DNA from 3 places in the Gordonia sp. 852002-10350_SCH5691597 genome. Region 3 is predicted to be linked to each of the others. Evidence: predicted binding sites of a transcription regulator. Region 3 holds the regulator's gene; each other region holds the start of a gene.
The links. The regulator LexA, encoded in region 3, represses DNA repair genes until DNA is damaged. The targets are predictions, from matches to a motif close to CGAACANNTGTTCG.

Region 1 (11,275 bases), on a different contig from region 3:
CGCGATTCTACGAACAATGCGCCGACGATGAGCACGATTCCGAGTGTGACGAGTCCGAATGTCATTCCCGAGAGCCACGCGAAGCTGTCACCGGCGAGGGTGACCCAGATGAGCAGGGTGCTGACGCCGGCCGCGATCAGGAACGCGCCGAGGTAGTCGATGTGGACGTCCTTGCGGACCGTCGGGAGATTCAGTGTGCGCTGGATGACCAGCAAAGCGATCACCGCGAGAGGGACGCAGACGTAGAACGTCCAGCGCCAGCCGAGCCAGCTGGTGTCGACGATCACGCCGCCGATCAGTGGGCCAGCGACGGTCGCGAGCGACATCACGGCAGCGATCGGACCCTGGTAGCGTCCGCGTTCGCGAGGGCTGAACATCGATGCGATCACGATGACGACCAGCGCCTGCAACCCACCGAGTCCGAGACCCTGGATGACGCGGAAACCGATCAGCATGCCGACCGACTGTGAGAGTCCAGCGAGGACCGAACCGAGGGTGAACAGCGCCAACGACGCCTGGACCAGGATCTTCTTGCTCACCAGGTCGGAGAGCTTGCCCCAGATAGGTGTCGTCGCCGTGGATGCGAGGAGGGTCGCCGTGACGACCCACGTGTACTGGCCCTGCGTTCCATGCAGGTCAGTGATGATGACGGGGAGCGCATTGGACACGATCGTCGACGAGAGAAACGCGACGAACATTCCGAGGAGCAGACCGATGAGAGCTTCTAGCTTCTGTCGATGGGTCATCGGTGCGCCCGCAGCGGAAGTGACCTCCCGCGTGGCGGCTTGAGACATGGGAGAACCTCCTGAAGTAGTGGCTGGTCCCGCGCGGTCCGCCGCACGGGAGAAGGATGTCGGGGCGCGGCAACGATGGCCGGCCGGATTGCTGGCTGCAGATACGTCACGCAACCAACTAGTTGAGTGAAGCAACTATAACCATTGATAGTTGTAACGCGCAACTATCTCGAGTATTCCCGCACCGGGCGGATTTTTCGACGCGGCGGTTGGAGCCGAGCATCGACGATCAGTCTGGGGTCGGATTCGAGGTAGGCCGAGGTTCAAGCTCGGTCAGGGCTCACGCTGGGTCGTGTTCGAACTCCGCGTCGTCGACAAGGAGGCGGTTGAGCAGTCGGGTGAGTGTTCGGATGTCGTCCGGGTCCCATTCGGACAGCCGTGCCCGCCAGTCTGCGACCGCCGCGGCGGCTACGTGATCTACGCGTGCGCGGCCGGTAGGGGTCAGGGAGACCAGTCGAGCGCGGGCATCGTGCGGGTCGGCGTGTCGCTCGGCGAGACCGAGGCGCACGAGGGCGTCGATCTGTCTGCTCACCGTCGACTTCTCGAGTCCGAGCTGCGCGACAAGCGTTGATACCGGCAGAGATCCGTCGGCGCTGGCGAGCATCGCGATCAGGGGGTAGTTCGACGGGTCGAGTCGGGGGTCGACGGCGCGGGCACGGTTGCGTAGTCGAATTCGTCCCTGTCGCATCAGGTCGGCGAAACCTGTCTCCAGGTCGGTGATCGGGTCATCGGATGCGTCGTCGGCGTCCACTGGGTGGTCGGAGCGAGCGTCGCCCATCTGCGGTGAATCCTGTCCGTCGCGGTTCGTCGGATGATGCGCCACAGGGTACCGCGCACTGAAACGTGATTCAGGACTCGACGGGTGTGGCGGTCGATGGCGGGGGCGCGGACGACATGGGTGAGGGGCACCCGCACACGCTGTGGCGCCGCGCTTCACGGTTGCTACGTTGCTTGCGTTCATCTTCCGGACCTGCCCGCCAGTAACCACGTCTGCCCCGCCACCGGGGTGTGGTGGCGGGGTGTGGACGGGTTGCGGCACAACCGGATTGGTTGTTTTGTCGCGGTCGGCCGGGTTGGCACACGGTCGGCTGGCGCGGTGGTCAGGCGGCGTCGGACAAGGGTGGGTCGACGTCGCCGGGCGGGTCGACGCCGCCGAGCCACCAGGGGCTGGCTGGTGGGGCGGGACCTGTAGGTGCGTCTGGGTCTGTGGGTGGCTCGGGGTCGGGTGGGTCAGTGAGGTTCCATTGGATGTCGACCCGCCCGCTGAGGCGCACGGTGTCGCTCAACGGCAGTGCGCCCACCAGTGCGAGCTCAACGCCGGTCAACGTCGGCTCATTCACGCTCGGCGCACCTGGCGTCGAAGGCGGCGACATCATCCAGGCACCGACCGCGTCCGCGACCACCATCTCGGCGTCCGCTGAACCCGAGGCACGCGCGCCGACCTCAGTGTCGGCTGTATCCGAGGCTCGCGCGCCGATCTCGGTAACCGTCGCGCCAACACCGGCCGCGCGTGCTGCGGCGGCGGCTTCGTTGCTGATGTGTTCGGCGGTGAGGTAGTCGTGGAAGTCGGCTTTGACGTCGGCGATGCGGTTGATGCGTTCGGGATTCTCGGGCATACCGGGTTTGGCGTTGAGTCGCCACGCAACACGCCCGGTATCAGGGCCTTCGGTGATCATGCGGGTGGTGAACTGGCCGGGTTTCGGCCCGACCCGCCGATTGTGCACATCACACGCCGGCACCAACTGGTCGATGTCGGTCAAGCCGCCGTCGGCCCAGTCTTTCGCGGCGTGATGCATCTGCACCCGCGACGCGGGTTGATTACAACCCGGTGCCGAACACATCTTCCCGCCCGGTGAGGCGAACGAGGCCAACCGTTGCCCCAACGACGCGATCCGCTTCGACCGACCCAAATACAGCGGGATGCTGGTGTGGTCACCGAACACCGCCAAATACTGACTCGCACCGGCGGAGGCGGCCATCTCGATCACATCCTGGATCGGCAGCAGTGTTCCGGACGTGGTCTGTGCGATCCCTGCTTGTGCTTCCAACTCGTGCAGGCTGGTGGTGACGATCACCTGGATCGGCAACCCCCGATGCGTATTGCCCAACATGCCGGATTCCAACACCTGCCCGAGTAGGGCGGAGAAAGCGTCGTGGTTGCGTTGGGCGGGTGAGCGTTGATCCCGCAACGCCGCCGCGACCTGCTCAGCATTGGCGGTGGTGATCGGCCCGACAGGTGAGTCGGGGTCGTCGGGGTTGTTCATGCCGGGTTTTGCCCACGAGTCCAGCACGGTGTCCAGCCGGGCGCGGGCGATCGGATCGAGATCGGCGGTCAACCGCGACATGAGTTGTGCGTTTTGCCGGTTCACCCACAAGCGGCGTCGACGTTTGCGGTCTTTCGGGTTGGTCAGCGTCCCATCCGGATCCAGATGCGCCAACAATCGTGAACCCAAATTAGTGATTTCGGCGGGCGTGAACTGGACCGCATACCCGGCCATCTGTGCTTCGGCGGCCGCTTTGGTCTCGGCCGACACCTCACCGGGGATCGCTTCGAGCACTTCCAGTACCGCGCGGACGTGTGCTCCGGCGACGCGTCCTTCCACGACGTAGCCGGCCAACGTCGGGCACGCGGGTGGCAGGCGGTCGCCGCAGATTGTGGTGAACGTGCCGGTCGCCGCGATCACCCGATACCTAGCGGCCGGATCACCAATATGCAAACGCTGCCCCATGAAATTCCGGATATCGCGGAAACCCAAACCGTGGGGCAGATCCCGGTCAGACGCTTCCACAATCAAACGGTCCGTGACCGCACCCGCCGTCCGCAGCGCCAACCGTTCCGCCTCAACCGTGGCTTCCACCAGAACGTCGTCGGACACCAACGACACATCCACCGTCGCCAACTCATCCAACACTGCTGCCAGGCGTGACAGTTTCTCCGCGACCACGGCATCCGCCGACCCCACCGCAGCAGAGGCCAACGCAGCAGAGGCCAACGCAGACGACCCCAAAGCCGAAGGCGCGCCACCGGTTCCGCCGTCGCTCGGTTTACTGTTGCTGTTCACGTGCCGCCACCCCCGCCCACGTCGTGTCGAATATGTGTTCTACACTACCCGACAATACGGACACGGTCGAGGAAAAATCGAAAGAAGTTTCGACACCCTGTGATCGGGTCGCCCGGGTCGTATTGCCTCGCTACTGCCGTACTGCCGACGGACCGCATTCGGAAACCAGTGGTGCCGCCGCATATCCTGGACACATCAACCCGACCGATCAGGAGACACCCATGCTCGCCCGAACCGACCTGCGCGGTAGCTCGCCGACGCTCGCTGAGTTGCGTCGCGCGTTGCCCCGTGGGGGCACCGACGTCAATGCCGTGCTGGATACGGTGACGCCGGTGGTGCATGCGATCGCCGACCGCGGCGTCGAGGCAGCACTCGAGTACGGCGAGAAGTTCGATGGCGTGCGTCCGTCGAGTGTCCGGGTTCCCGCCGATGTGATCGCCGATGCCCTGGCGAAACTCGATCCGGCCGTCGCTGATGCGCTGCGTGAGTCGATCACCCGCGCCCGGCTCGTACACGCCGACCAGCGTCGTACGACGTCGCGCACACAGGTCGTCGACGGGGGAGCCGTCAGCGAGAAGTGGATTCCCGTCAGGCGTGTCGGCCTGTACGTACCCGGCGGCAACGCTGTCTATCCGTCGTCGGTCATCATGAATGTCGTCCCTGCGCAGGAGGCGGGCGTCGGATCGCTCGTGGTTGCGTCACCTCCGCAGAAGGATTTCGGCGGTTGGCCGCACCCGACCATCCTCGCGGCGTGCGCACTACTCGGCGTCGACGAGGTCTGGGCCGTCGGTGGTGCGCAGGGCGTTGCGCTCCTCACTTACGGCGGTACGGATACCGACGGTGCGGTCCTCGATCCGGTCGACCTCATCACCGGTCCCGGCAATATCTACGTCACGGCAGCCAAGCGACTGTGTCGCGGACTCGTCGGCATCGATGCCGAGGCCGGACCCACCGAGATCGCCATCCTCGCCGACGATTCGGCAAACCCGTCCTTCGTTGCCGCCGACCTCATCAGCCAGGCCGAGCACGACGTCCTCGCGGCGTCGGTGCTCGTGACCGACAGCGTTGCACTTGCCGATGCCGTCGACGCAGAACTCGACCGCCAGGTCGCCGAGACCAAACACCGCGAGCGAGTCACTACGGCGCTGAGTGGCAAGCAGTCGGGCGTCGTGCTCGTCGACGATGTCGAGGCCGGTCTTGCCGTGGTCGACGCATACGCGGCCGAACACCTCGAGATCCAGACGCGCGACGCCGCGCAGGTCGCCGATCGCGTGCACAACGCCGGCGCGATCTTTGTCGGCGACTTCGCGCCAGTCAGTCTTGGGGACTACTGCGCGGGATCGAATCACGTCCTGCCGACATCGGGTTCGGCCCGGTTCGCGTCGGGACTGTCGGTACAGACCTTCCTGCGTGGCGTGCACGTCATCGACTACGACGAGGCGGCGCTGCGCGACGTCTCCGACCAGGTGGTCACCTTGGCGCAGGCCGAAGACCTTCCGGCACATGGCGATGCGATCACCCGCAGGTTCTCGGGGGCTGTTGCCGAGGCCGCACAGTGACGCCCGCAGCTACAGGCGCTCAAGTACCCGGAGCCCAGATTCCCGGAGCCCAGATCACCGTCGACGATCTCCCGCTTCGCGACAATCTGCGCGGCAAAAGCGCTTATGGCGCACCGCAATTGAAGGTGCCTGTCGTTCTCAACACCAATGAGAACCCGCATCCGCCATCGCCAGAGCTGATCGCCGACGTCGCCGAATCGGCCGGCGCCGCTGCGGCCGAACTGCACCGTTACCCAGACCGTGACGCCGTCGCGCTGCGTAGCGACCTCGCCGCCTACCTGAGCGCAGCCACCGGAACCCGCCTCGGCGTCGAAAATGTCTGGGCGGCAAACGGTTCCAACGAAATCCTGCAGCAGCTCCTGCAAGCTTTCGGTGGCCCCGGTCGTGCGGCGTTGGGCTTCGTGCCCAGCTACTCGATGCATCCGATCATCTCGAACGGCACCGATACCACGTGGCTCGAGGCCAAGCGCAGCTCCGATTTTTCGCTCGACATCGACTACGCGGCCGGCGAGATCTCCGCACGACGCCCCGACATCGTGTTCGTGACGTCTCCCAACAACCCGACCGGAGCGTCGATCTCGAACGACGGGCTGCGGGCGATCGTCGACGCCGCGCCGGGCATCGTGATCGTCGACGAGGCGTACGCGGAGTTCTCCGAGCAGCGCAGCGCTGTCGAGTTGATCGACGAGTTCCCGACGAAGGTCGTCGTCAGCCGCACGATGAGCAAGGCGTTCGCCTTCGCGGGCGGTCGGCTCGGGTACCTCGCGTCGTCGCCGGCAATCGTCGACGCCCTGCAGCTGGTACGGCTGCCGTATCACCTGTCGGTGCTCACGCAGGCCGCTGCGCGAGCGGCGTTGCGCCATGCCGACGAGACGCTTGGCGGAGTCGCGAAGATCATCGCCGAGCGCAAACGCGTCGTCGCCCACCTCGAGAAGGCCGGATTCGACGTCGTCGACTCCGACGCCAACTTCGTGCTGTTCGGCCGCTTCGCCGACGCTCCGGCATCGTGGCAGCGATACCTCGACAACGGCGTGTTGATCCGCGACGTCGGAATTCCCGCGCATTTGCGTGTCACGATCGGATTGGCTGACGAGAACGATGCGTTCCTCGACGTCAGCAGAAAGCTCGCCACCACAGATCTGGAGAAGTCACAGTGACCACCCCGGCACCGCGTATCGCGCGCGTCGAGCGGACGACCAAAGAGTCGTCGATCGTCGTCGAACTCAACCTCGACGGCACCGGCGTGACGGCGATCTCGACGGGCATCCCGTTCTTCGACCACATGTTGACCGCTTTCGGCGCTCACGGCAGCTTTGACCTCACCGTTGAGGCGAAGGGCGACGTCGAGGTCGAGGGGCACCACACCATCGAAGACACCGCGATCGTGCTCGGTCAGGCACTTGGTCAGGCACTTGGCGACAAGAAGGGCATTCGACGCTTCGGCGACTCGTACATCCCGATGGACGAGACGCTCGCGCACGCCGTCGTCGACGTGTCGGGCCGACCGTACTGCGTCCACACGGGCGAACCCGAGCACATGTTGACCGCGGTCATCGGCGGATACCCCGGCGTGGCCTACTCGACGGTAATCAACCGGCACGTCTTCGAGTCCATCGCGCTGAACGCACGTATCGCGCTGCATGTGCGTGTGCTCTACGGCCGCGACCAGCACCACATCACCGAGGCCGAGTTCAAGGCGGTCGCACGCGCGCTTCGTGCGGCGACCGAGGCCGACCCGAGAGTCAGTGGAGTGCCATCCACCAAGGGCGCTCTATGAGTACGACGAACATCGTCGTCCTCGACTACGGCTCGGGCAATCTGCGCTCGGCCCAGCGCGCACTGGAGCGCACGGGCGCCGACGTCACCGTGACCAGCGACTTCACCGCAGCGCTGGAAGCCGACGGATTGGTCGTGCCAGGTGTCGGTGCGTTCGCGGCCTGCATGGACGGGTTGCGCGCGGTCCACGGCGACCGGATCATCGGACGACGCCTCGCGGGTGGACGCCCGGTGCTCGGCATCTGTGTCGGCATGCAGATCCTGTTCGAGCGCGGCGTCGAATTCGGTGTGGAAGCCGACGGCTGCGGAGAGTGGCCGGGAACGGTCTCGCGGCTCGACGCTCCCGTGCTGCCGCACATGGGCTGGAACACCGTCGAGGCTCCGACGGACTCGACGCTGTTCAAGGGAATCGACCCGGGCACCCGCTTCTACTTCGTGCACTCGTACGCGGCGCAGACATGGGAAATGGACAACGTCGGATCGCCACTGGCCGCACCGGCCCTGACGTGGGCCGAACACGGCAGCCGTTTTCTCGCGGCGGTCGAGAACGGCGCGTTGAGCGCCACACAGTTCCACCCCGAGAAGTCGGGCGACGCGGGAGCAGAATTGCTGCGTAACTGGGTCGGGAGCATCGCATGAGCGCGTCCGACGGTGCGCCCGAGCGCCCACACTTCTCCTACGGGCGGTTCGTGACATTCGTCTTGGGTTCCGGAGTGCTCGTGCTGGTGATCGGCATTCCGATCATCCTTGCGCTGGCACACTGGTCACCGGTGGCAGGTTTGTTCGCAGCCCTGCTCGTGGTGCTCGCGATGATCGGGACGATCGGCTGGATGTCGCGACGGATCATCGGCAACTACGAGCGCAGGGTTCGCGCCCTCGACGAGGAAAACCCCGGCCCCTGACCGGCGCGCGACCGCGATCACCCACCGAACATTCCGAGATCACCAGCCCGTACGAGACGTACAGACCCGTACGAGAACAACAGACAGGAAAGACTTCACGTCATGGGGAAGACCCTCGAACTCCTACCAGCCGTCGACGTTGCCGATGGACAGGCCGTTCGGCTCGTCCGCGGTGCGGCGGGCACCGAAACCGCTTACGGCTCGCCCCGCGATGCCGCGCTGGCATGGCAACGCGACGGTGCCGAGTGGATTCACCTCGTCGACCTCGACGCCGCGTTCGGTCGGGGCAACAACCGCGAACTACTCGCCGGTGTGGTGGGCGAACTCGACGTGAAGGTCGAGTTGTCCGGTGGCATCCGCGACGACGAGTCCCTCGAAGCCGCACTGGCGACGGGCTGTACCCGCGTGAACCTCGGTACCGCTGCGCTCGAGAACCCCGAGTGGTGCAGGCGCGCGATCGCCACCTACGGCGACCGTATCGCCGTGGGACTCGACGTCGTCGCAGACGGTGATTCGTATCGACTGCGTGGTCGGGGATGGGTCACCGACGGCGGTGATCTGTGGGAGGTACTCGCGCGACTCGACGGCGACGGCTGCGCGCGCTACGTCGTCACCGATGTCAGCAAGGACGGCACCCTCGGCGGGCCGAACCTCGATCTGCTCTCCGAAGTCACCAAGGCAACCGACGCGCCCGTCGTCGCGTCGGGTGGTGTGTCGGCGCTCGGCGACCTCATCGCCATCGCAGGCCTGGCCGACCAGGGTGTCGAGGGCGCGATCGTCGGCAAGGCTCTGTACGCGGGGCGATTCACCCTGCCTGACGCTTTGGCGGCGGTCGGTAACCTGTGACCACCGGTTCCGGCCTGGATCTGCCCGCACTCCTCGAGGTGGCGGGCAGCATTCTCGACGGTGTGTCCGGCGAGTTCGTCGCCGGACTCGGCGCGCCCAGTGCCGTTGTGAAGGGTCTGACCGACTTTGCGACCCAGGTCGACCTCGACCTCGAACAACGCATCCGACGAGAACTCACCGACCGGACCGGAATCAACGTGCACGGCGAAGAATTCGGCGGACCACCGGTGACCGACGGTGCCGTGTGGGTCCTCGACCCGGTCGACGGAACGTACAACTATTCGACGGGCATGCCGCTCACAGGCATCCTGCTCGGACTGCTCGTCGACGGTGAGGCGGTACTCGGTCTCACATGGCTGCCGCTGACCGGACTGCGCTACGCCGGTCACGTCGGAGGTCCGCTGTACCGCAACGGCGTCCCGATGGCCGCGCATCTTCCGACGACGCTCGCCCAGACGGCCGTCGCGTTCGGACCGTTCAACGTCAGTCACGGCGGTCGCTACCCCGGGGCTCGTCGAGCGCAACTACTCGAAGCGCTGAGCGTGCGAGCGGCCCGACTGCGTATGACGGGCAGCACCGGCGTCGACATGGCGTACGTAGCCTCCGGAATCTTCGGTGCCGCAATAGCTTTCGGTGCACATGCCTGGGACAATGCCGCCGGCGCCGCCCTGGTGCGTGCCGCAGGCGGGCTCGCCACAGACCTCGCGGGCAACCCGTGGACGGCGTCGTCACCGTCGCTGGTGACCGCGATGCCCGACGTGCACCGCGAGCTGATGGCCGTGATCGACGACGTCGGCGTGTGGTCCGGCAGCGACATCACCAGCACCACTACCGACCCCCGCACAGCGCAGCACGGCAGCCCCGAGCGCCCCGGCGCAGACGACAGGACTTCTCGATGACCCTCGCAACTCGCGTGATCCCGTGCCTCGATGTGGACGACGGTCGGGTCGTCAAGGGCGTCAACTTCCAGAATCTCCGCGACGCGGGCGACCCCGTCGAACTCGCCGCGCGATACGACGCCGAGGGCGCCGACGAGTTGACCTTCCTCGACGTCACCGCGTCGAGTTCGGGGCGCGCCACGATGATCGACGTGGTGCACCGCACCGCCGACGCGATCTTCATCCCGCTGACCGTCGGAGGTGGCATCCGCACGGTCGACGACGTCGACGCGATGCTGCGTGCAGGCGCCGACAAGGTGAGCGTCAACACCGCGGCGATCTCGCGCCCCGAGGTGCTCGCCGAGATGAGTCGACGGTACGGATCGCAGTGCATTGTGCTCTCGGTCGACGCCCGAACGGTTCCCGACGACGCAGAGCCGACGCCGTCGGGGTGGGAGGTCACCACACACGGCGGACGCAAAGGCACCGGAATCGACGCCGTCGAGTGGGCGCAGCGCGGTCAGGAACTCGGCGTCGGCGAGATCCTGTTGAACTCGATGGACGCCGACGGCACCAAGCAGGGCTTCGATCTGCGGATGCTGGCCGCGGTTCGCGCGGTGGTCGACGTCCCCGTGATCGCCAGTGGTGGAGCAGGCAAGGCTGTCGACTTCGCGCCAGCGGTGCTGGCGGGCGCTGACGCAGTGCTCGCCGCATCGGTGTTCCACTTCGGTGAGCTCACGATCCCAGAGGTCAAGGGTGCGATGGCAGCAGAAGGCATCGTCGTACGTACCGAACGCGACACGGAAGGGCAGGTCTGATCGCATGGCACTCGCGCCGGAACTGACCGCACAGCTCAAACGCAACGCAGACGGACTCTTCGCCGCCGTTGCCCAGGAACGCTCCACCGGGCAGGTGTTGATGGTCGCGTGGATGGACGACACGGCGCTCGAGCGGACACTCGCGACTCGTCGTGCCACCTACTACTCACGCTCACGCCAGGAGTACTGGGTCAAGGGCGATACCAGCGGACATACACAGTACGTGCACGACGCTCGTCTCGATTGCGACGGCGACACGATCCTGCTGATCGTCGACCAGGTCGGGGCCGCCTGCCACACCGGTAACCACAGCTGTTTCGACACCCCGTCGCTGGCCTTCGACGTCGACGATGACCAGACCGACGACCAGCACGTCGACGAGCGCAGCGAGGACCAGAAAATCGACGGGGCGGGCGCGGCGTCGAGTTGATGCCTGGGACAATCGTCGGGGAGAAGCTCTCCCCACAGCTCCGCACTCCACGAGCTCGAAGGTCGCACGACGCTGCGGCCTCGAACCCGACGCGGACCAGCCGACGGAAGGCGGTGACGCAGTCATGCCACTGATCCAGATCTCGCAGACCCCAGGTCTATCCGACCGGGTCAAGCGCGAGACCATCGCGGCGGTAACCGAGGCGTACGC
Region 2 (6,953 bases), on a different contig from region 3:
ATACGCAGGGCCGGTGACGATGACGCTCGATCAACTGAGGTGGGGATGGCCCGCGACGGCCGACGGCACACCGCCGACGCTCGGCCCAGACGAGGGCATCTCCCAGGTTCTTTCGCCGGGATCGCGGCTTGCCGTTGTCGGCCCGAGCGGCATAGGAAAGTCGACGCTGCTGCTGACCATCGCCGGTCTGCTCGAGCCGCGTGCCGGTTCGGTGACTGCGACCGCTCAGGACGGTGCGCCGGTCGCATTGCGCTCGGCCGCATGTTATTTCGCCGAAGAAGCGCACACCTTTTCGACGACGCTCGGCGAGAACCTGCGCGTGGCCCGTGGCGACGTGACCGACGACGAGATGCGCGAGGCGCTGGCGACCGTCGGCCTCGGCGACTGGGTGGCAGGTCTGCCCGACGGCCTCGACACGGTGCTGACCGGTGGGGCGGAGGCGATCAGCGGCGGGCAGCGTCGTCGACTGTTGCTTGCCCGTGCACTGCTGCACCGGGCACCGGTGGTGCTGCTCGACGAGCCGACCGAACACCTCGACGCCGCGGACGCAGAGCAGTTGCTGGCCCGCCTGCTGACGCCGGTGGGAGGCATGTTCGGTCCCGAGCGGACCGTGGTGGTCGTGACGCACCAGCCACCCCGCGCGGAGTCTGCTGACTTCGTGCGGATCGAATGGGAACCGGTCGGCTCCCAGTAGGTGTGGCGAGTGCCAGTAGGCGAGTGCCCGGTAGGCGAGTGCTCAGTAGGGCGGCGGGTTCTCGTCGTTCCAACGTTTTTCGGCACGCTCTGCTCGACGCCGCTTGGCGTCGTGTGCGGCGTTGATTCGTCGATTGGCAGGGTGATCGGGTGGCTTCTGCCTGTGCAAGCCTCGGAAGAGGTTGAAGCCCGTGAACGCATTGCCGACGAAGGTGTGCCCGGTGGGGGAGACGAACAGAGTTGTCCCCATCACGGTCTGCAGGTCGCGCCAGTTGCCGAAGGTCTTGATCCTGTGGTGAAACCTGCACAGCGGCTTGAGGTTTGCCGCAACTGTGGCGCCTCCGGCCTGCGGGTTGCTGCGGTTGAAAGCCTCGCCGTGGTCGACGTCGGCGCGCCATACCGGGTTGCTGCACCCGGGGAATGTGCAGCACAGCTCGCCCGAGCGGATCAGGGCGTCGAGCTTCTTGCTCGGCGTGTACCGCAGTGCCGATGAGGCGGCGCGCTCGTTGATCGCCGCGGGATCCAGGAAGTCGATCTCGGCGTCCGTGAGTAGCTTTCGGATCGTCTCCGCATCGACGACGCCGTGTCCGTCGATGAATCCGGGCATGTCGTCGTGGCCATTGATGGTGGATTCGTTGACGACGACGTGGATGACCGCTCTCGGCGAAGGCGGGACCAATGGTGCCGGTGCGGCGGCGTGGTCGGGCAGGTCGTGGGACGGTTCGCCGGCGGACTCGGCGACCTCGGCCGCCGCAGCGCAGGCCTCGCATCTACAGGTGAGGTGGCTCTCGCCGTGCGCGAAGGCGGTGAGCGCGTCGGCTCGACGTTGTGCGTGAGTGCGCGGGTCGGCGTCGTGGACGGCGTCGGCCATCGAGTTGAGCCGGGCATTGATCATGACACCGGACTCGATGGGCAGCGTGCCGCTGATGCGGGACTGTCCCGGCTGGTGCCGGTCAGGCCGTACCTGCACGTCGCGGTCGTGGTCGACGAGCTCGCGCTGCCTCTTGACCGCGGGAGGGTCGAGTTGTGCGACGACGCTGTCGACGAGTGCCTTGAGTCGTGTCGTCGACATCTTGTCGCGCGCCAGCAGTGCCGAGGCGATTCGGGAGTCGACGTCGGCGATGGTGTCGGGTCCGCACAGAGCGGTGCGTGACAGGACGACGAGGAACTGGGGCAGGTCGAGACGTCCGCACGCGAGCACCGATCCGGTGAGCGGCAGGCGATAGCGGACGGCATGCCCGGCGGTGATCAGCTCACGTGCCCTGGCGGGCGAGACCGAGAGGACCGCGCCGACGTCGGCGATGGTGCGCTCGAGTCCGTCCGGACCGAACCGGGCGCGCGGGTCACCACCGGATCTGGCGAGCGTGGTCAGCGCGTGCAGATCCTCCGGAGAGGCAACGGGACCGGGGTGCGCTTCGCCGATTTCTGAGCCGTAGTCTTCCTCGTGCTCTTCGTGAATCAGACTGATAGCCTGCAGCATTCGATAATCGGCACTGGCGCGCACCGACGCGCAGTGCGCGATGATCTCGACCAGATCGGTCTTCGACAGCTCCTCGTCCTCGCACATCTGCTCGACGATCGGCGGCATCGTCGGCGCGCCGAAGAGCCCGGCATCAGACGACGCGCCGGGCGCTGCTGCGTCGGCGTCGAGAGTGGTTTCCAAGGACATGAACCAAACATACATTCGAGGTCTGACAAAAAATCTCACCGAAGATCCGACCGCGGTATGCGCATCGAAAAAGGCGTTGCGAGCACCTCGGGGCGGGCGTACGTTCGGTCGTACACGAGAAAGGAGGTGGTCTGAAGTTGTATGACATACGGACACGTGAGGTGGCCATCCGCTAACGGCGGACCGCCTGTGACTTAGGCACTTTCGCCGGCACTTGTGCTCGTTGGCGAATACCAGATGGTCACCCGACCCCCGCATCCGGCCGTCCGGCCGATGTGCCCGTCCCTGACGGGTGATGCGGGGGTCGTTCCGTGTCTGGGGGCCTTTCATCGTCGGGGTGTTTCACGATCTGAGGTAGTGCGGCTGCATCGGGTTGTCGGGCAATTCCGACAACGAGTAGTGGATTACGCATGCGGCTGCCGATGCCGAGGAGTGAACTTCGTGTCAGAAGCACTCGTTAGCCGTGATTCGTGACAGCCAGGAGGCCGATGATGAGAACAACCAGCGCGGTCAGATCTCTCCACACGCGTATGCACGCATCGTCGAATCGCACTGCGGCAGTGCGTCGCCGCTACCTCACCGCCGACGATCCGGAGTGGACCAACGACGGGCCGACCAATTGGATCATCGGGACTGTCGAGAACCTCGGCTACAGCCGACTCGGAATCGCTGGTGCCACCACAGGTCACCTGGTCTTGCTTAACGAGGGCCTCGCCGACCTGGCGATCCTGTCGACCTCAGGTCTCTGCGGCACCGACGGTGCCCTGTTCACCTATCTGCCGAGCGGTTCGTCGCGCATCCTGCCCGACAGCGAGTTCCACATCCTGCAGGGCGAGCGTCGAGGCGGGCGCCCGGTCCTCATGGGAGAGATCATCGACGACGGCCCGCTCGCGCTCCAGTTCTTCTTCGACGGTCCGCCGCCGCAACTGCGTGGGTGATGGGCAGCCGGTTCGACGATCAGCCGGCTGCCGCAGCATCGCGGTCTGACTATCCGACGAAACGACGCAGCTTGGCGGAAAGGCGGGGCGTGAGGTCGCCGTCGGAATCGACACGTTCTTCGACGTAGGCGAGGTCGCCGTCGGGAACGATGCCGTAAAGGCGTTTGGCGTTGCCCGCTGGGGAGCTCGTCTCCGAGCGCACGACGGCGTCGGTGGTGAGATTCCACGACGTCTGGTTCAGCGGCCGGCCGTAGAACAGCTCGACCCAGCCCTCGGCGTGGGCGAGGAGAAGTTCGATGGAGTCGTCCTCGGTGATGCGCCAGTAGCCGGTTTCACGCTGGTCGGGACGCAGGAAGTTGGCGTCCTCATCGATGACCCAGGAGCGCGACTCCCAGTTCAGGAAGTTCTGCCCGTCATGACTGACAACGATCTGCTGGGCGAAGTGGTAGTCGGTGTGGGTGACGGGATCGTGTCCCTCACCCTCGCCACGCCACACTCCCACGAGAGGTAATAACGCGAGAAGTCCCTGGTGGAGGTCCGCGCCGAGCCGCAGGTTGGCGGTATCGGGCTTGAGCGGCAGATCGTCCCACGCGGGTACGTTGCGTTCGCGGCTGCCTGACTCTGCAGCGCGCGAATCGGCCTGGCTGATCGCCTCGTCGCCTGATCTACGGGCGGCGACGGCGTCGTCGGGCTGTGCGTCCTCCGGGGAGGTCACGATTCGTCTGTGACCAGTCGGTAGAGCACGTACAGCGCAAACCAGGTGATCAGGACGGCCGCGAGGACCAGCAAGATTTCGAAGAAGATGACCACGGCTAGATTCTAACTCCGATGCGCGGGCGGTAGTTCACTGAGGTCGACCACACTCGGCTGTGTCGCTTGGCGCCCGCGCCGTCGAGTCGGATCACTGTGCCGTGTCGCGTCCGCCCTGGGCCGCGACGGCGATGATGGGGGTCGGCCCCGACCATGGCCCACGCGGCGACGGCGCGGTGGGGCCGGTTGCCGCGCAAGCCATGCGCGAACGGCCGCCGTCACCGCAGACGGGTCTTCGACGGGCGTGAGGTGTCCGACGTCGTCGAGGACGACAACCTCGGGGTGATCGGGGAATCTGGACTGGAGTTCATAGGCCTGCCGCAGCGGTATCCACGGATCATCCCGACCCCAGCCGATACGAACCGGGCTGCGGGTGGCTTCCAATCGATTCGCCACAGGGCGGGTGTCCGCTGCGCTGAGTGCTGTGATCTGCCGGTAGAACGCCGCCTGTCCGATGGGGCCGAGCCACTGGGAGGCGAGCGCCTCGACGTCTTCGTCGGATAACGGCCGAAAGGCTGCTGCGGCAATGTATTCCTTGACCAGTGCTGCATGTAGATGTGCCGGGAGTTGCTCGAAGACATGTGCGTTCTCGGCAACCAGCCGGAAGAAGGGCGAACCCCACGGGTCCACGGTGACGACGTCCCAGAGGAACACGTCTGCGTACTCGACGCCGTTGAGCAGATGTGCGCGGAGTGCGACGGCGCCGCCGATGTCGTGCGCAACGACATGCGGCCGCTGCAGTCCCCACAACTCGATGAGCGCGCCCAGTCGTACGGCTTGCGCGGCCAAGTCGGTCGTGACTGCCGCGCTCTTCTCCGACTCGCCATAGCCGGGCATATCCCAGAGAAATACTCGGTAGTCGCGACTCAAGTCGGTGGCAACGCTGGTCCAGACCTGTGACGACCATGGCGTGCCGTGGCACAGCACGATGTCGCCCGCCGAGGCCGTTGGGGGCTCGAGAGTCCTTGTCGCGATGGAGGTTCCGTTCACGGTGACGATCGAAGCGGGTGGCAGAGAATCGTGTGTCATCATGGCGACAAGGTAAAACCTCAGGTTGACCTGAGGTCAAGACGGAAGGTCGGGCGGAAAGTGAAGATCGGAGAGGCTTCGAGGCGAGTCGGCGTCGACGACCACGTGCTACGGCACTGGCACGACCTCGGTGTGGTCGTACCCGATCGCGAAGCGTCGGGCCACCGTTTGTACACGGAGGAGCACATTCGTCGCATCCGCATAGTTCAGGCCTGCCAGAGCGTCGGCATGAGTCTTGCCGACATCCGGCTGGTGCTGCACCGCGACGAAGAAGGTCGCACGGAACTGATCGAGCAGAAGCTCCGATGGATACGTTCACAACGCGCCCAGCTGGCGGACGCGGAGAGTTTCCTCGAACACGTCATCGGTTGCAGGCATGATCTGCTCAGCCGGTGCCCCGACTGCACGCGGTACGCATCGACCTATCCGCCGAAAAAACAGGCCCGGCCACCCTGCGGGTGACCGGGCCTGATCTGCGAATCAGCAGCCTCAAAAGCGTTGCGCTACTTCGAGATTGCGACTCTTCTGTCTACTTCGAGACGGTGATGTCCTTGTCGTGAACGCCGGGGCCCTCGGGGCTGACGGTCACGTCGCCGTTGCCGACCGACGACAGGGCGCGCAGCGTCCAGGTGCCGGGGGCGGCGAAGAAGCGGAAATCGCCGGTGGGGCTTGCGACGACCTCGGCGGTGAACTCACCGGTCGAGTCGAGCAGTCGCACGAACGCTCCCGCCACCGGGTTACCGGAGGCGTCGGTGACCTGTCCGGTCAGGACGGTCTCCTTCTCGACGTCGACGCCCGCGGGCAACTTCTGTCCCTGCTTGGGTGCAGCACACATACTTACTTTCCTTCTCCCAGTTCAACCGGAACGCCGACCAGCGAACCGTATTCGGTCCAGCTGCCGTCGTAGTTCTTCACATTCGTCTGTCCGAGCAGCTCCTGCAGCACGAACCAGGTGTGGCTCGAGCGCTCACCGATACGGCAGTACGCGATGGTCTCCTTCGAGCCGTCGAGGCCCGCTTCCTTGTACAGCTCGGCGAGGTCGTCGTCGGACTTGAAGGTGCCGTCTTCGTTGGCAGCCTTGCTCCACGGCACGTTGATGGCGCCGGGGATGTGGCCGGGACGCTGGCTCTGCTCCTGCGGGAGGTGCGCGGGAGCCAGGATCTTGCCGGAAAACTCGTCAGGGCTACGCACGTCGACGAGGTTCTTCACGCCGATGGCGTCGACGACCTCGTCGCGGAAGGCGCGGATCGAGTTGTCGGGATCGGCGGCCTTGTACTCGGTCGCGGGGCGCGAGACAGCGTCGGTCGACAGCGGGCGGCCGTCGAGCTCCCACTTCTTGCGTCCACCGTCGAGCAGCTTGACGTCCTGGTGGCCGTAGAGCTTGAAGTACCAGTACGCGTAAGCGGCGAACCAGTTGTTGTTGCCGCCGTAGAGGACGACGGTGTCGTCGTTGGAGATGCCGCGCTCGCTGAGCAGCGCGGAGAACTGCTCGCGGTCGACGAAGTCGCGACGGACCGGATCCTGCAGATCGGTCTTCCAGTCGAGCTTGACGGCGCCTTCGATGTGGCCGCCGTCGTAAGCGCTGGTGTCCTCGTCGACCTCGACGAAGACGACCTTGTCGTTGTTCAGGTTCTGCTCAGCCCAATCGGCGCTGACCAGGACGTCGGAACGTGCCATGTCTGGTTCCTTCCAGAGGTGGGATTTCTCGGTGAGTGTGTCCGGTCACCGGAGTGATGAGAACGGGCCGGACGTCGGTCGAATGACGGTCGAACGATGACGGCGGCATCTGACGAGATGCGGACTTGCGATGTCAC
Region 3 (11,275 bases):
CCTGGGTTCGCTGGCTCGCTCGACCGAGCTCTCCGAGCAGCAGCTCTGGGGCACCTTCCTCGCGTCGGCCGCGGCATCGCGCAACGCGAAGGTGCTGGCCGAGGTGTCCGAGGAAGCGGCGGACAACCTGTCGGCCGACGCCTACAACGCGGCGCTTGGCGCGGCGTCGATCATGGGCATGAACAATGTCGCGTACCGCGCCAAGAGTTTTCTCGGCGACGACTACGGGCAGGTGCGCTTGGGTCTGCGGATGAACATCATCGGCAACCCCGGCGTCGACAAGACCGATTTCGAGCTGTGGAGCCTGGCCGTGTCGACCATCAACGGTTGTCACGACTGCACCGCCGCACACGCGAAGGTCGTCCGTGACGCCGGCCTCACCAAGGAACAGGTCTGGGAGGCCGTCAAGGTCGCCGCGACCGTTTCCGGTGTCGCGCAGGCCATCGCCACCACCGAGGTGCTGGCCAACGCCTGATCACCAACGGACACGAATGCCCCGGTCTCGTCAGAGGCCGGGGCATTCTGGTGTTCGGTCAGCGTCCGACGGTCCTGAACGTAGGAGCGGTGGCGGCATCGAGGCGTGCGAGCTTCTCGGCACTGCCGGTGCCTTCGACCGGCTGGTACACGACGACGCGCTGCCCTCGCGCACCGGCCACTTCGAGTGTGTCCCAATGCAGCTCGACGACGCCGACGTCGGCAAAATGCATCCGCTTCGACCCACTCGACTTGACCTGCACGTCGTTACGCGCCCAGATCTCCGCGAACAGCGGGCTGTGCAGTGAGAGTTCGCCGACGAGGTCGCGGAGGTGGGGGTGGTCGATATCCGCGCCGGTCAGCGAGCGCAGATTGGCGACGGTCTCGGCGGCAACATCCTCGAAGTCGAGGTAGATCGGTCGCGCCTGGGGATCGAGGAACAGCTTGCGCAGCATGTTGTCGCCGACCTCGAGCCCGAGGGCACCGTGGAGCACGACACCGGCGTCGTTGATGGCGAGCAGGTCCATGAACCGATTCATCACGATCGCCGGCTGCTGCCACTGCCCCATCAGTACTCGAATCGGTTCGACCACGTCGTGATCGGCGAAGTCGACATCGATGCGTACGTCGGCGAGCGCGGCGAGGTGATCGCGCTCTGAGTCGTCGAGCCCGAGGACATCGGCGAGCGAGGCCACGACTGCTGCGGACGGATTCCTGTCACGTCCGCGCTCGAGCCGCACGAGGTATTCGACGCTGATGCCGGCGAGACTCGCGACCTCTTCGCGCCGAAGTCCCGGCGTGCGACGTGGTCCGACGGTGCGCAGACCGAGCGACGTCGGGTTGACCCGTTCGCGCCGGGCGCGGAGGAACTCACCGAGAGCGGTCATGAAAAAAGTCTAGGCGGGCACCGACGATCAGCCAGGTAGTGCGAGGACCCCTCACCACGCGGCCTGGTCGGGTCGTCGTCCACGGTCGACGCTCGGAACATGACACAACACGAGAGCACTGCATTTTCAACCACCACCCTCGAGGGCCGCATCGCGGTGGTGACCGGCGGCGGAACGGGCATCGGCGCCGCGACTGCCCGCACGCTCGCGGCCCGCGGGGCCCGTGTCGCGCTCCTGGGCCGCCGAATCGACAGGATCGCACCGGTCGCCGAGCAGATCGACGGACTGGCCGTCAGGACAGACGTGAGTGATCCGGCAGCGATCGAAGCGGCTTTCGACGAGGTGACCGCGAACCTCGGTACACCGGATCTCGTCGTCGCCAACGCCGGTGCGATGCTCGCTGCCCCTTTCGCCCACGCCGACCGCACCGAGTGGCGTCGCATGCTCGACGTCAACGTGATGGGTGTGCTTGACACCGCACGTGCAGCCGTCCCGGGACTGCGAACGGCAGCGGTCGACGGACGGCCCGCCGACCTGGTCCTGATCAGTTCGATCGGCGCGCACCTGGTCTTGCCGACCTACGCGGTCTACATGGCGACGAAGGCCGCGGTCAGCCACCTCTCGCGCATCCTCCGAGCCGAGCTCGGACCCGACGGAATCCGGGTGCGGGCCGTCGAACCGGGTATGACGGAATCAGACCTAGGCCACGACATGAGTTATCCGGGCTCGAAGGAGTCCCTCGCCGACTTCGCGGTGCACACTCCTCCGATATCCGCGGCCGCGATCGCAGAGGCCGTGGCGTGGTCGGTGTCGTTACCGGCGGCGGTCAACGCCGCGTCTGTCGAGGTCTTGCCGACGACGCAGGGATGACTACTTCCGGGGTGGCGAAGCCGCTCAGCCCAACGCGGCGCCGATGCGGTCAGCGAGTTCGGCCACCTCGGAGGTTTGCATGACGAACGACGGCGACACCTGCAGCGCGCCCTGGCCCGCGGCGCGAGTGCTCACGCCGTGCTTACGCAGGGCACCGACCGCTGCGGGCGCCTGCGCCGGGTCGGCGAGTTGGACGGCCGTCACCGCACCGAGTCCGGTGCGCACCTCGGACACCGCGGCGAGGTCGGCGAGCGGGGCGAGTTTGTCTGCCAGGTCGCCCTCGAGCCTCGACGCCTCGGCCAGGAGGCCCTCCCGCTCGATGATGTCGAGGTTGGCCATCGCAGCTGCCGCGGCTCCCGCGTGTCCGCCGTAGGTGTAGCCGTGACGCCACCAGACACCACCGGCGTAGAACGGTTCGGCGACACGCGGCGCGATGAACACCGCGCCCATCGGAACGTACCCCGACGTCAGACCCTTGGCTGTGGTCATCATGTCGGGTTGGAGGTCGAAGCGTGTTGAAGCGAACCAGCTCTCGCCTCCGATACGGCCGAAGCCGGTCACCACTTCGTCGGCGACGAACAGCACGTCATTGTCGCGGCAGATCTGTCGGACCTCGGCCAGATACCCCTCGGGCGGAAGGTAGATGCCGCCTGCACCGATGATCGGCTCGCAGAAGAACGCGGCGACCTTGTCGGCGCCGACGCGTTCGATCAGACCCAGCAGGCTCTTGGCGTCGTCCCACTCGACGGTTTGCGCGTCGGGCATCAGGGTGCCGTAGCCGTCGTGGTTACCGGGGATGCCCGCGAGCGAGGTGCCCGCGACATGCATGCCGTGGTAGGCCTTGGTCCGGCCGACGATGATCGTCTTCTCCGGCTTGCCGATCTCCACCCAGTAGCGCCGTGCGAGTTTCGCCGCGGTCTCGATCGAGTCGCTTCCGCCCGAGGTGAAGAAGATCTTGCTCCCGGGAACCGGCGCGATGGTCGCAAGCCGGTCGGCAAGCGCGTCGGTGACGTCTGCGGTGAGATCTCCGAATCCCGAATAGTGCGCGAGAGTGGAGAGCTGATCTGCCACCGCCTGCGCGACCTCGGTGCGTCCGTGACCGATGTTGGTGAACCACAGACCAGCGGTGGCGTCGAGATACTCGTTGCCATCACGGTCCCACACGCGGGTGCCCTCACCCCGCGTGATCACAAATGGGCCGCTTGCGCTGACCGACCCCATATCGGCGAATCCGTGCCACAGTGAACCTGACATGTGCTCAATGATGCCCGGCGGCATCACGGTCAGAGCACTCAGGGTCGTCAGTCCGTTCACTGGTGAGAGGTCGGACTGCGTCGCGCCATGTATCGACACATATCCTTGAACGATCATGTCCGTCTCCCCCGAATCACAGCCCGGCGACTCCACCGCCGCGGCGACGCAGCCTTCTTCGACGGATCAACGCTCGCTTCGACGTCGACTCACCGACCTGCCGATCGTCGACCAACACCGCCTCCGACGCCGCGTCGACAAGCTCGGTGCGTCGCCGAACGCCGATGCGGTGGCGGCACTCTCGCGCGACATCGACGCCGCCTTACGACGCATCGAGCGTCGTCGAGCATCCGTTCCGGTGCTCGAGTTCCCACCGGAGCTGCCGGTCTCGGAGGCCCGCGACGAAATCGCTGCCGCGATCGCCGCTCACCAGGTCGTGGTGATCGCGGGCGAAACCGGATCGGGCAAGACCACCCAGCTTCCCAAGATCTGCCTGGAACTCGGCCGAGGCGTGCGCGGCGCCATCGGTCACACCCAGCCGAGGCGTATCGCCGCGAGTTCGGTGGCACGGCGTATCGCCGACGAGACGAACACCGAGATCGGCGATGCCGTGGGGTACTCGGTGAGGTTCTCCGACCGCTCCGGCGCCGACACCCTCGTCAAGGTGATGACCGACGGCATCCTCCTGCGCGAGATCGCCACCGATCCGATGCTGCGCGCCTACGACACGCTGATCATCGACGAGGCGCATGAACGAAGCCTGAACATCGATTTCATCCTCGGGTACCTGCACCGACTGCTCCCCCGTCGCCCCGACCTCAAGCTCATCATCACGTCGGCGACGATCGAACCCGACAGGTTCGCGCGGCATTTCACCACGCCCGACGCCGAGGTACCCGTCCTCGAGGTGTCGGGGCGGGCGTATCCCGTCGACGTCCGCTACCGCCCCCTCGTCTCCTCCGACGGCCCCGACACGGGTGACGAACGCGGTGGCGGCGAGCACGCTGACCTCGACCAGATCCAGGGCATTGACGCCGCCATCGACGAGTTGTGGGGACGCAGCAACGCCGGTGGCGACATCCTGGTATTTCTGCCCACCGAGCGTGACATCCGTGAGGCGGTGGACTCGCTGTCCCGACGAGTCGCGGCAGGCGCCGAAGTGGTTCCGCTGTACGCACGATTGTCGATCGCCGAACAACAGAAGGTGTTCACACCGTCACGCGGCAATCGAATCGTGTTGTCCACCAACGTCGCCGAGACGTCGCTGACGGTCCCTGGCATCCGCTACGTGATCGACACGGGTACCGCACGTATCTCGCGATACTCGGCGCGCACCAAGATCCATCGACTCCCGGTCGAACCGATCTCGCAGGCGAGCGCCCGCCAGCGCGCCGGGCGCTGCGGACGAGTCGCCCCCGGCATCTGCATCCGCCTGTACAGCGAGGCCGACTTCGACGCCCGCCCCGCCTTCACCGACCCCGAGATTCTCCGCACCGACCTCGCGTCGGTCATCTTGCAGATGGCATCGCTGCGGCTCGGCGACATCGCCGACTTCCCCTTCGTCCAACCTCCCGACGCACGCGGTATCCGCGACGGCATCGGGGTTCTCACCGAGCTCGGCGCAATCACGACGACCGACAAGACCGACACCACGCCGCGGTTGACACCTGTCGGACGCACGATGTCGCGTATCCCGGTCGAGCCGAGGGTCGCGCGCATGCTGATCGCCGCGCACGAATCCGGTTGTCTCGACGACGTTCTGGTCATCGCCGCCGCACTGTCGATTCCCGACGTTCGTGAGCGGCCCGGCGATCACCGCGAGGCTGCCGACGCCGCGCACAAACGGTTCGTCGTGCCAGGGTCCGACTTCATGGGCTACCTCGCACTGTGGCGCTCCCTGCAGGAGAAGCGACAGGAGCTGTCCGGCAACCAGTTCCGCCGCACCTGCGAGCGCGAGTTCCTCCACTACCTCCGCATCCGCGAATGGCAGGATCTGCACCGACAGCTACGGCGCATCGTCGACGATCTCGGCTGGTCGACGAAAGAATCTGGGACGTCGAAGAATTCTGCTGAGCCCGCGGAGTCACACCACACCGATGCGATCCACCAGGCGATACTGTCCGGGCTCCTGAGCAACATCGCCGCCCGCAACGCCGAGGGTCGGGAGTACACCGGCGCACGCAACACGACGCTGATGATCTTTCCCGGCTCGTCACTCTCCAAGAAGCCGCCCGCATTCCTGATGGCTGCCGAGATCCTGGAAACGTCACGACTTTTCGCGCACACCGTCGCGGGAATCGACCCGCTGTGGGCCGAGCGACTCGCAGGCGACCTGGTCAAACGCACATACAGCGAGCCGCACTGGTCGTCGAAGCGCGGTGCCACGATGGCATACGAACGTGCGACGCTCTACGGCGTCCCGTTGGTGGCCCGACGCCGCGTCGACTACGGCCCCATCGACCCCGCAGCCGCGCGTGACATGTTCATCCGGCACGCGCTCGTCGAAGGCGACTGGAAGACCAATCATCCGTTCTTCGAACGCAATCGGGCACTCCTGTCCGACGCCGCCGAAGTCGAACACCGCGCTCGACGCCGCGACGTGGTGATCACCGAAGACCAACTGTTCGACTTCTACGACCATCGCATCGGCGCCGAGGTCACCTCGGCACGCCACTTCGACACCTGGTGGAAGAAGGCGCGCCGAGCCGACCAGGCGCTGCTCGACCTCACCCCGAAGGACGTCGCCGCCGACGTCCACGTCGCCGATGCCGACTATCCCGGCGAGTGGCAACAGGGCGATACCCGCTACCGCCTGCGATACCGGTTCGAGCCCGGCGCGCCCGATGACGGTGTGTCCGTGCTCATTCCGCGTCCACTGTTGCGACACGTACGTCCTGCTGGTTTTGACTGGCTGGTCCCGGGAATGCGTAGCGAACTCGCCACCGAGTTGATCAAGACACTGCCCAAGACCATCCGCAAAACGATGGCCCCCGCCGGACGATTCGCCGATCTCGCGCTGTCTCGCCTCACCCCACGCCGAGAGCCACTCACCACCGGCCTCGCGCGTGAACTGTCGACGATCACCGGGCAGACGATTGCGGCCGACGACTTCGCTCCCGAGCGACTCCCCGCCTACCTTCGGATGAACTTCGTCGTGATCGACGAGCGAGAGGAGTCGGTCGCCACCGGCAAATCCCTCGCCGACCTCCGCCGACGTATCGAGGGTGACGCGCCTGCGCCGACGCCGCGTCGGGTGTACCCGACGTGGACGGCCGACGGAATCGGAACACTTGCCGAGTCGAGCGTCGATACGGTTGCCGGACAACAGATCACACGCTATCCATCACTCGAGGTCGTCGCTGGAGAGCGCAACCGTGGGGTGGCACGGACGCTCGCGACGTCGGACGCACAGCGACGTGTGCAACTGCACGGTGCCGTCATAGAACTGCTCGACCATGCGATCGCGCCGCTCTCGCGCAAGATCAGCGCCGGGCTCGACCCGGCCGATCGACTGGCCATGAGTCAGAGTCCCTACGCGTCGCCCGACGCGCTGTATTCCGACTGCACCCGCAGGGCGATTCGCGACATCGCGCCCGCAGCAGTCGATCTGGGCTCGATCCGCACGCCGTCGGCCTTCGACGAACTCGTCTCGACACTGCGACCGCGCGTATCGGCAGCGGCGCCGGAGTACTTCGCACTCGCCGTCGAGGTCTTGCGCGAGGTGGCTCCCCTACGTGCCGAGATCGACCGCCATTCGGGTCAAACAGCATGCGACGACGTCGCCGAACAGTTCAACAACCTGGTCTTCGACGGATTCGTCCTGGCCACGGCGCGCGAACACCTGCAGCACGTTCCGCGATACCTGACCGCCGCACGGCAGCGTCTCGAGCAACTTCCTGCCGCGGCCCTTCGCGACCGCGATGGAATGGCCGCCATCGACAGAGTCACCGAGCGGTGGAACCAGCGCCTGACACAGCTCCCCGAATCGCGCCGAGACGCCGTCAGCGAGGAAGCGCAGTGGATTGTCGAGGAACTTCGGGTCAGCCTCTTCGCCCAGAAGCTCGGGACCGCCTATCCCATTTCGGAGAAACGCGCGCTACGAGCTCTTGACCGACTCGGTTGACACCGGACGCGGTGGAGTCGTCGCTGAGTCGACGGCGGGCGGGGTGTCGAGGTCGTCTGCGCCTTCGTGGGAACCGGTGAGGTTGCCCTGGAGGTCGTCGATCTCGCGTTGAAAGTCTTCGAGCGAATCGAACGAGCGATAGACCGAGGCGAAACGTAGATATGCCACCTCGTCGAGGTCGCGCAGCGGGCCGAGAATGGCCAGACCGACCTCGTTGCTGGGGATCTCAGCCGAACCCGACGACCTGACAGCGTCTTCGACCTGCTGAGCCAACTGTGCGAGATCGTCTTCGTTCACGTGACGTCCCTGGCATGCGCGGCGCACCCCGCGCATCACCTTTTCTCTGCTGAACGGCTCGGTCACTCCGTTTCGCTTCACGACTGCCAGAACAGCACTCTCGACCGTGGAGAAACGTCGCCCACATTCGCTGCACGCGCGACGTCGGCGGATTGCCTGCCCCTCATCGGCGACACGCGAATCGACGACCTTGGTGTCTTCGTTCTTGCAAAACGGGCAGCGCATGTAGTCCTCGTGCGAATCTCGGGACGCAGCGGCTCCGTCGGTCTGGCGTGGTCCGATCGTCTGACGACCGGCGGAAGCGAGACCGCAGCGGTGACCGTGTCGGTTTCCGACTGGACCCTGTGACATCGAGAATACCGCCAGCGCTTAGCGGTACGCGGGTGTGACAAGCGGTTGGCCAACGCGCAGCCCGCTCGACGGCAGATCGTTGAGGTCGATGATCTCGTCGATCACGGTTTGACGCGGCATATCGGGCGCGACCCGCGCCGCGATCGAGCTCAGCGATTCGCCGGAACGCACATGGACCACCTGCGTAGAGGTCGAAGCCGGCATGCTCGCCCGCTGGTAGTCGGCACCGATGGTCCCGACCACCCACACGGTCAGTGCCAAACCGATTCCCGCGAGCACCGCCAATATCGCAGCCCGTCGTCGACGGGCCGCCACCAGCTCGCCGACGCCACCGGCGCATCGCGTGCCTGCGGGACGCGTAGAGGTGCCGTGATCGAACGTGATCCGATGTCGACGCTGCGGCGAGACGTCTGCGCCGGCTGCCCGTCGGACCTCACTTGTTCGAACACGTCCCGCCACACGCAGCTCTTCGCTACGGACGGCATTCGACGGCGCGCGTCCACTGACCACCGTGGCGCGGTGAACCCGGGAACGAGGCGTTTGTTCAGGTCGAGGGGGTGCAGATCGGGCGGTCGGCGGTGTTGCCACGGATGCACTCGACGTGCTGGGAACCGAGCGGGTCACCGGGTTTGTCATCAGGCTGGTCATCGCTACCTCCAATGGTCGATCAAGCGTTCGATGAACTGATGTTCGAGTTCTACCAGAGGGGTCCGACAAAGTCCTGCGACACGTCGAACAAATGTTTGATGTTGTCCGTGGCCTCCGCTACTGTCGGCGCCAGACGATGGAAGAAAGACGCACCCACCCCGCTTCACAACAGCAGCCAGTTCACAACAGCAGCCGCTTCAAGATCAGGAAGGACGGAACCGATGACAGAGAAGTCACGACGCAGCCCGTCGTCGCCCAAGGGCAACGGTCGCAGCGTCGAGGGAAAGAAGAGCGAAGGCGGCGAGGAGGCACCGATCCATCCGGCCGTCGCCGAGGCCACACTCACCGGTCGCCAGCGTGACGTCCTCGATGTGATCCGAAAGTCGGTACGCGAGCGTGGATATCCGCCGAGCATTCGAGAGATCGGCGACGCCGTCGGCCTCACCTCCACCTCATCGGTCGCTCACCAGTTGCGCACCCTCGAGCGCAAGGGCCTGCTGAAACGGGACGCCAACCGTCCGCGAGCGGTCAACGTCTCCGAGGCTCCCGACGCACCGCACTCCGATGCCATCAACGGAGATCTCCCGACGCCCACGTTCGTTCCGGTACTCGGCCGTATCGCGGCGGGCGGTCCGATTCTCGCGGAGGAGGCGGTCGAAGACGTCTTTCCGCTCCCGCGTGAGCTCGTCGGTGAGGGCTCGTTGTTCCTGCTCCGCGTCGTCGGCGAATCGATGATCGACGCCGCGATCTGCGACGGCGACTGGGTCGTCGTACGTCAGCAGAACGTCGCCGACAACGGCGACATCGTCGCAGCGATGATCGACGGCGAGGCGACGGTGAAGACCTTCAAACGCAAAGACGGCCACGTCTGGCTGATGCCGCACAACCCGCTCTTCGATCCGATCCCCGGAGACGACGCCGCCATCCTCGGCAAGGTCGTGACGGTCATGCGTCGGGTGTGATGCACTGAACCTGGCCCCGCAGGTCACTGACCAGCGGGGCCTATATCAGTGGTCGAGTTTTTCGGCAGCGGCACGTCGGGCGAGTGCCGGACTCGAGGTCGCAAGCGCGGCAGCTGCCGCGGTCCGGCACTGCTCCATGGTTACCGTCGACAGCTTCGCCCCGACTGCTGCTGTCGCGGCCGGAGCCGCCGACAGCGAGGTGACTCCCAGTCCGACGAGCACACACGCGAGCGACGGGTCGGCCGCGGCCTCACCACAGACGCCGACGGGCTTGCCCTGCTGGGCGCCGGCCGTCGCGACCTGAGAGATGAGTGCGAGCACCGCGGGTTGCCACGGGTCGGTCAGTTCGGCGAGTTCTGCCGACATCCGGTCGGCCGCCATCGTGTACTGCGTGAGGTCGTTGGTTCCGATCGACACGAAGTCGACCTCAGCCAGAATCGCCGGCGCCAGGATCGCCGCAGCCGGGATCTCGATCATCACTCCAGCCGTCAGACCACGCTGACGGACGAGATCGGCGAACTGTGCGGCCTCCGCGGCCGTGGCGATCATCGGTGCCATGACCCACGGCGTCGTACCGGATTCTTCTGCCGCGCGCGCGATCGCGTCGAGCTGAGTTCGCACGATTTCGGGGTGGTCATCGCCGATTCGGTTACCGCGTACGCCGAGTGCGGGGTTCGCCTCGTCCGGGTGCTCGATGAAGGCCAGCGGCTTGTCCGAACCGGCGTCGAGCGTTCTGATGACGACTTTCTGGCCCGCGAACGCTTCGAACACGTCGCGGTACAGACGTGTCTGCTCGTCGACATCGGGTTCCTCTGCCCGGTCGAGAAATGCCAACTCGGTGCGGAACAGCCCGATCCCCTCGACCGGCGCATCGGCCGCGCGACGCGCCGACACACCATCGGCGACATTCGCCAGGATGGCGACGTCGGTGCCGTCAGCAGTCCGGCCAGGGCCACGCCACGCAGCAACAAGCGCTGCCTCCGCAACACTGCGCTCGACGAGTTCGCGCGCCTCGGACTCCTCCGGTTCGACGGTGATCGACCCCGCACCGCCGTCGAGCAAAACCATTGTGCCGCTGGTGATCTCACTCAATCGAGCCACGGCGACCACGCACGGGATGCCCAATTGACGCGCGATGATGGCGGTATGACTGGTCGGTCCGCCGAGACGCGTGGCCAGCCCGACGATCACAGCGGGATCGAGCCCCGCGGTATCCGCGGGAGCGAGGTCGTCCGCGAAGAGGATCGACGGTTGGCTCGGCGTCGGAATTCCCGGCTCCGGCCGGCCGAGCAACTCGGCGACCACCCGGTCACGCACGTCGTTGAGGTCGGTGATCCGCTCTGCCATCAACCCGCCGAGTTTGGCGAACATCTCGGAGAACTGCGCCGTGGCCGCGACTGCGGCAGCAGGTG

Region 1: the regulator LexA is predicted to act here: its motif matches at 3,884-3,897, upstream of A5777_RS17835 (HNH endonuclease signature motif containing protein).
Region 2: the regulator LexA is predicted to act here: its motif matches at 2,367-2,380, upstream of A5777_RS03865 (HNH endonuclease signature motif containing protein).

What each region holds. Positions count from the first base shown of each region.
Region 1 covers NZ_LZMO01000240.1:74,413-85,687, reverse strand. Annotated here, with positions in the region: gene A5777_RS17845 (MDR family MFS transporter) at 1-794, opposite strand, end outside; gene A5777_RS17840 (MarR family winged helix-turn-helix transcriptional regulator) at 1,075-1,572, opposite strand; gene A5777_RS17835 (HNH endonuclease signature motif containing protein) at 1,895-3,856, opposite strand; gene hisD (histidinol dehydrogenase) at 4,078-5,415, shown strand; gene A5777_RS17825 (histidinol-phosphate transaminase) at 5,412-6,572, shown strand; gene hisB (imidazoleglycerol-phosphate dehydratase HisB) at 6,569-7,192, shown strand; gene hisH (imidazole glycerol phosphate synthase subunit HisH) at 7,189-7,830, shown strand; gene A5777_RS17810 (hypothetical protein) at 7,827-8,093, shown strand; gene priA (bifunctional 1-(5-phosphoribosyl)-5-((5-phosphoribosylamino)methylideneamino)imidazole-4-carboxamide isomerase/phosphoribosylanthranilate isomerase PriA) at 8,196-8,939, shown strand; gene A5777_RS17800 (inositol monophosphatase family protein) at 8,936-9,838, shown strand; gene hisF (imidazole glycerol phosphate synthase subunit HisF) at 9,835-10,635, shown strand; gene hisI (phosphoribosyl-AMP cyclohydrolase) at 10,640-11,065, shown strand; gene A5777_RS17785 (tautomerase family protein) at 11,190-11,275, shown strand, end outside.
Region 2 covers NZ_LZMO01000055.1:342-7,294, reverse strand. Annotated here, with positions in the region: partial or broken gene cydC (thiol reductant ABC exporter subunit CydC) at 1-694, shown strand, start outside; gene A5777_RS03865 (HNH endonuclease signature motif containing protein) at 737-2,362, opposite strand; gene A5777_RS03860 (hypothetical protein) at 2,854-3,300, shown strand; gene A5777_RS03855 (FABP family protein) at 3,350-4,015, opposite strand; gene A5777_RS03850 (alpha/beta fold hydrolase) at 4,120-5,142, opposite strand; gene A5777_RS25635 (helix-turn-helix domain-containing protein) at 5,026-5,601, shown strand; gene A5777_RS03840 (DUF1416 domain-containing protein) at 5,669-5,974, opposite strand; gene A5777_RS03835 (sulfurtransferase) at 5,977-6,816, opposite strand.
Region 3 covers NZ_LZMO01000185.1:18,943-30,217, reverse strand. Annotated here, with positions in the region: gene A5777_RS13085 (carboxymuconolactone decarboxylase family protein) at 1-475, shown strand, start outside; gene A5777_RS13080 (helix-turn-helix transcriptional regulator) at 534-1,361, opposite strand; gene A5777_RS13075 (SDR family oxidoreductase) at 1,461-2,231, shown strand; gene A5777_RS13070 (aminotransferase family protein) at 2,256-3,485, opposite strand; gene hrpA (ATP-dependent RNA helicase HrpA) at 3,601-7,605, shown strand; gene nrdR (transcriptional regulator NrdR) at 7,579-8,127, opposite strand; gene A5777_RS13055 (LysM peptidoglycan-binding domain-containing protein) at 8,272-8,712, opposite strand; gene lexA (transcriptional repressor LexA) at 9,123-9,863, shown strand; gene ptsP (phosphoenolpyruvate--protein phosphotransferase) at 9,909-11,275, opposite strand, start outside.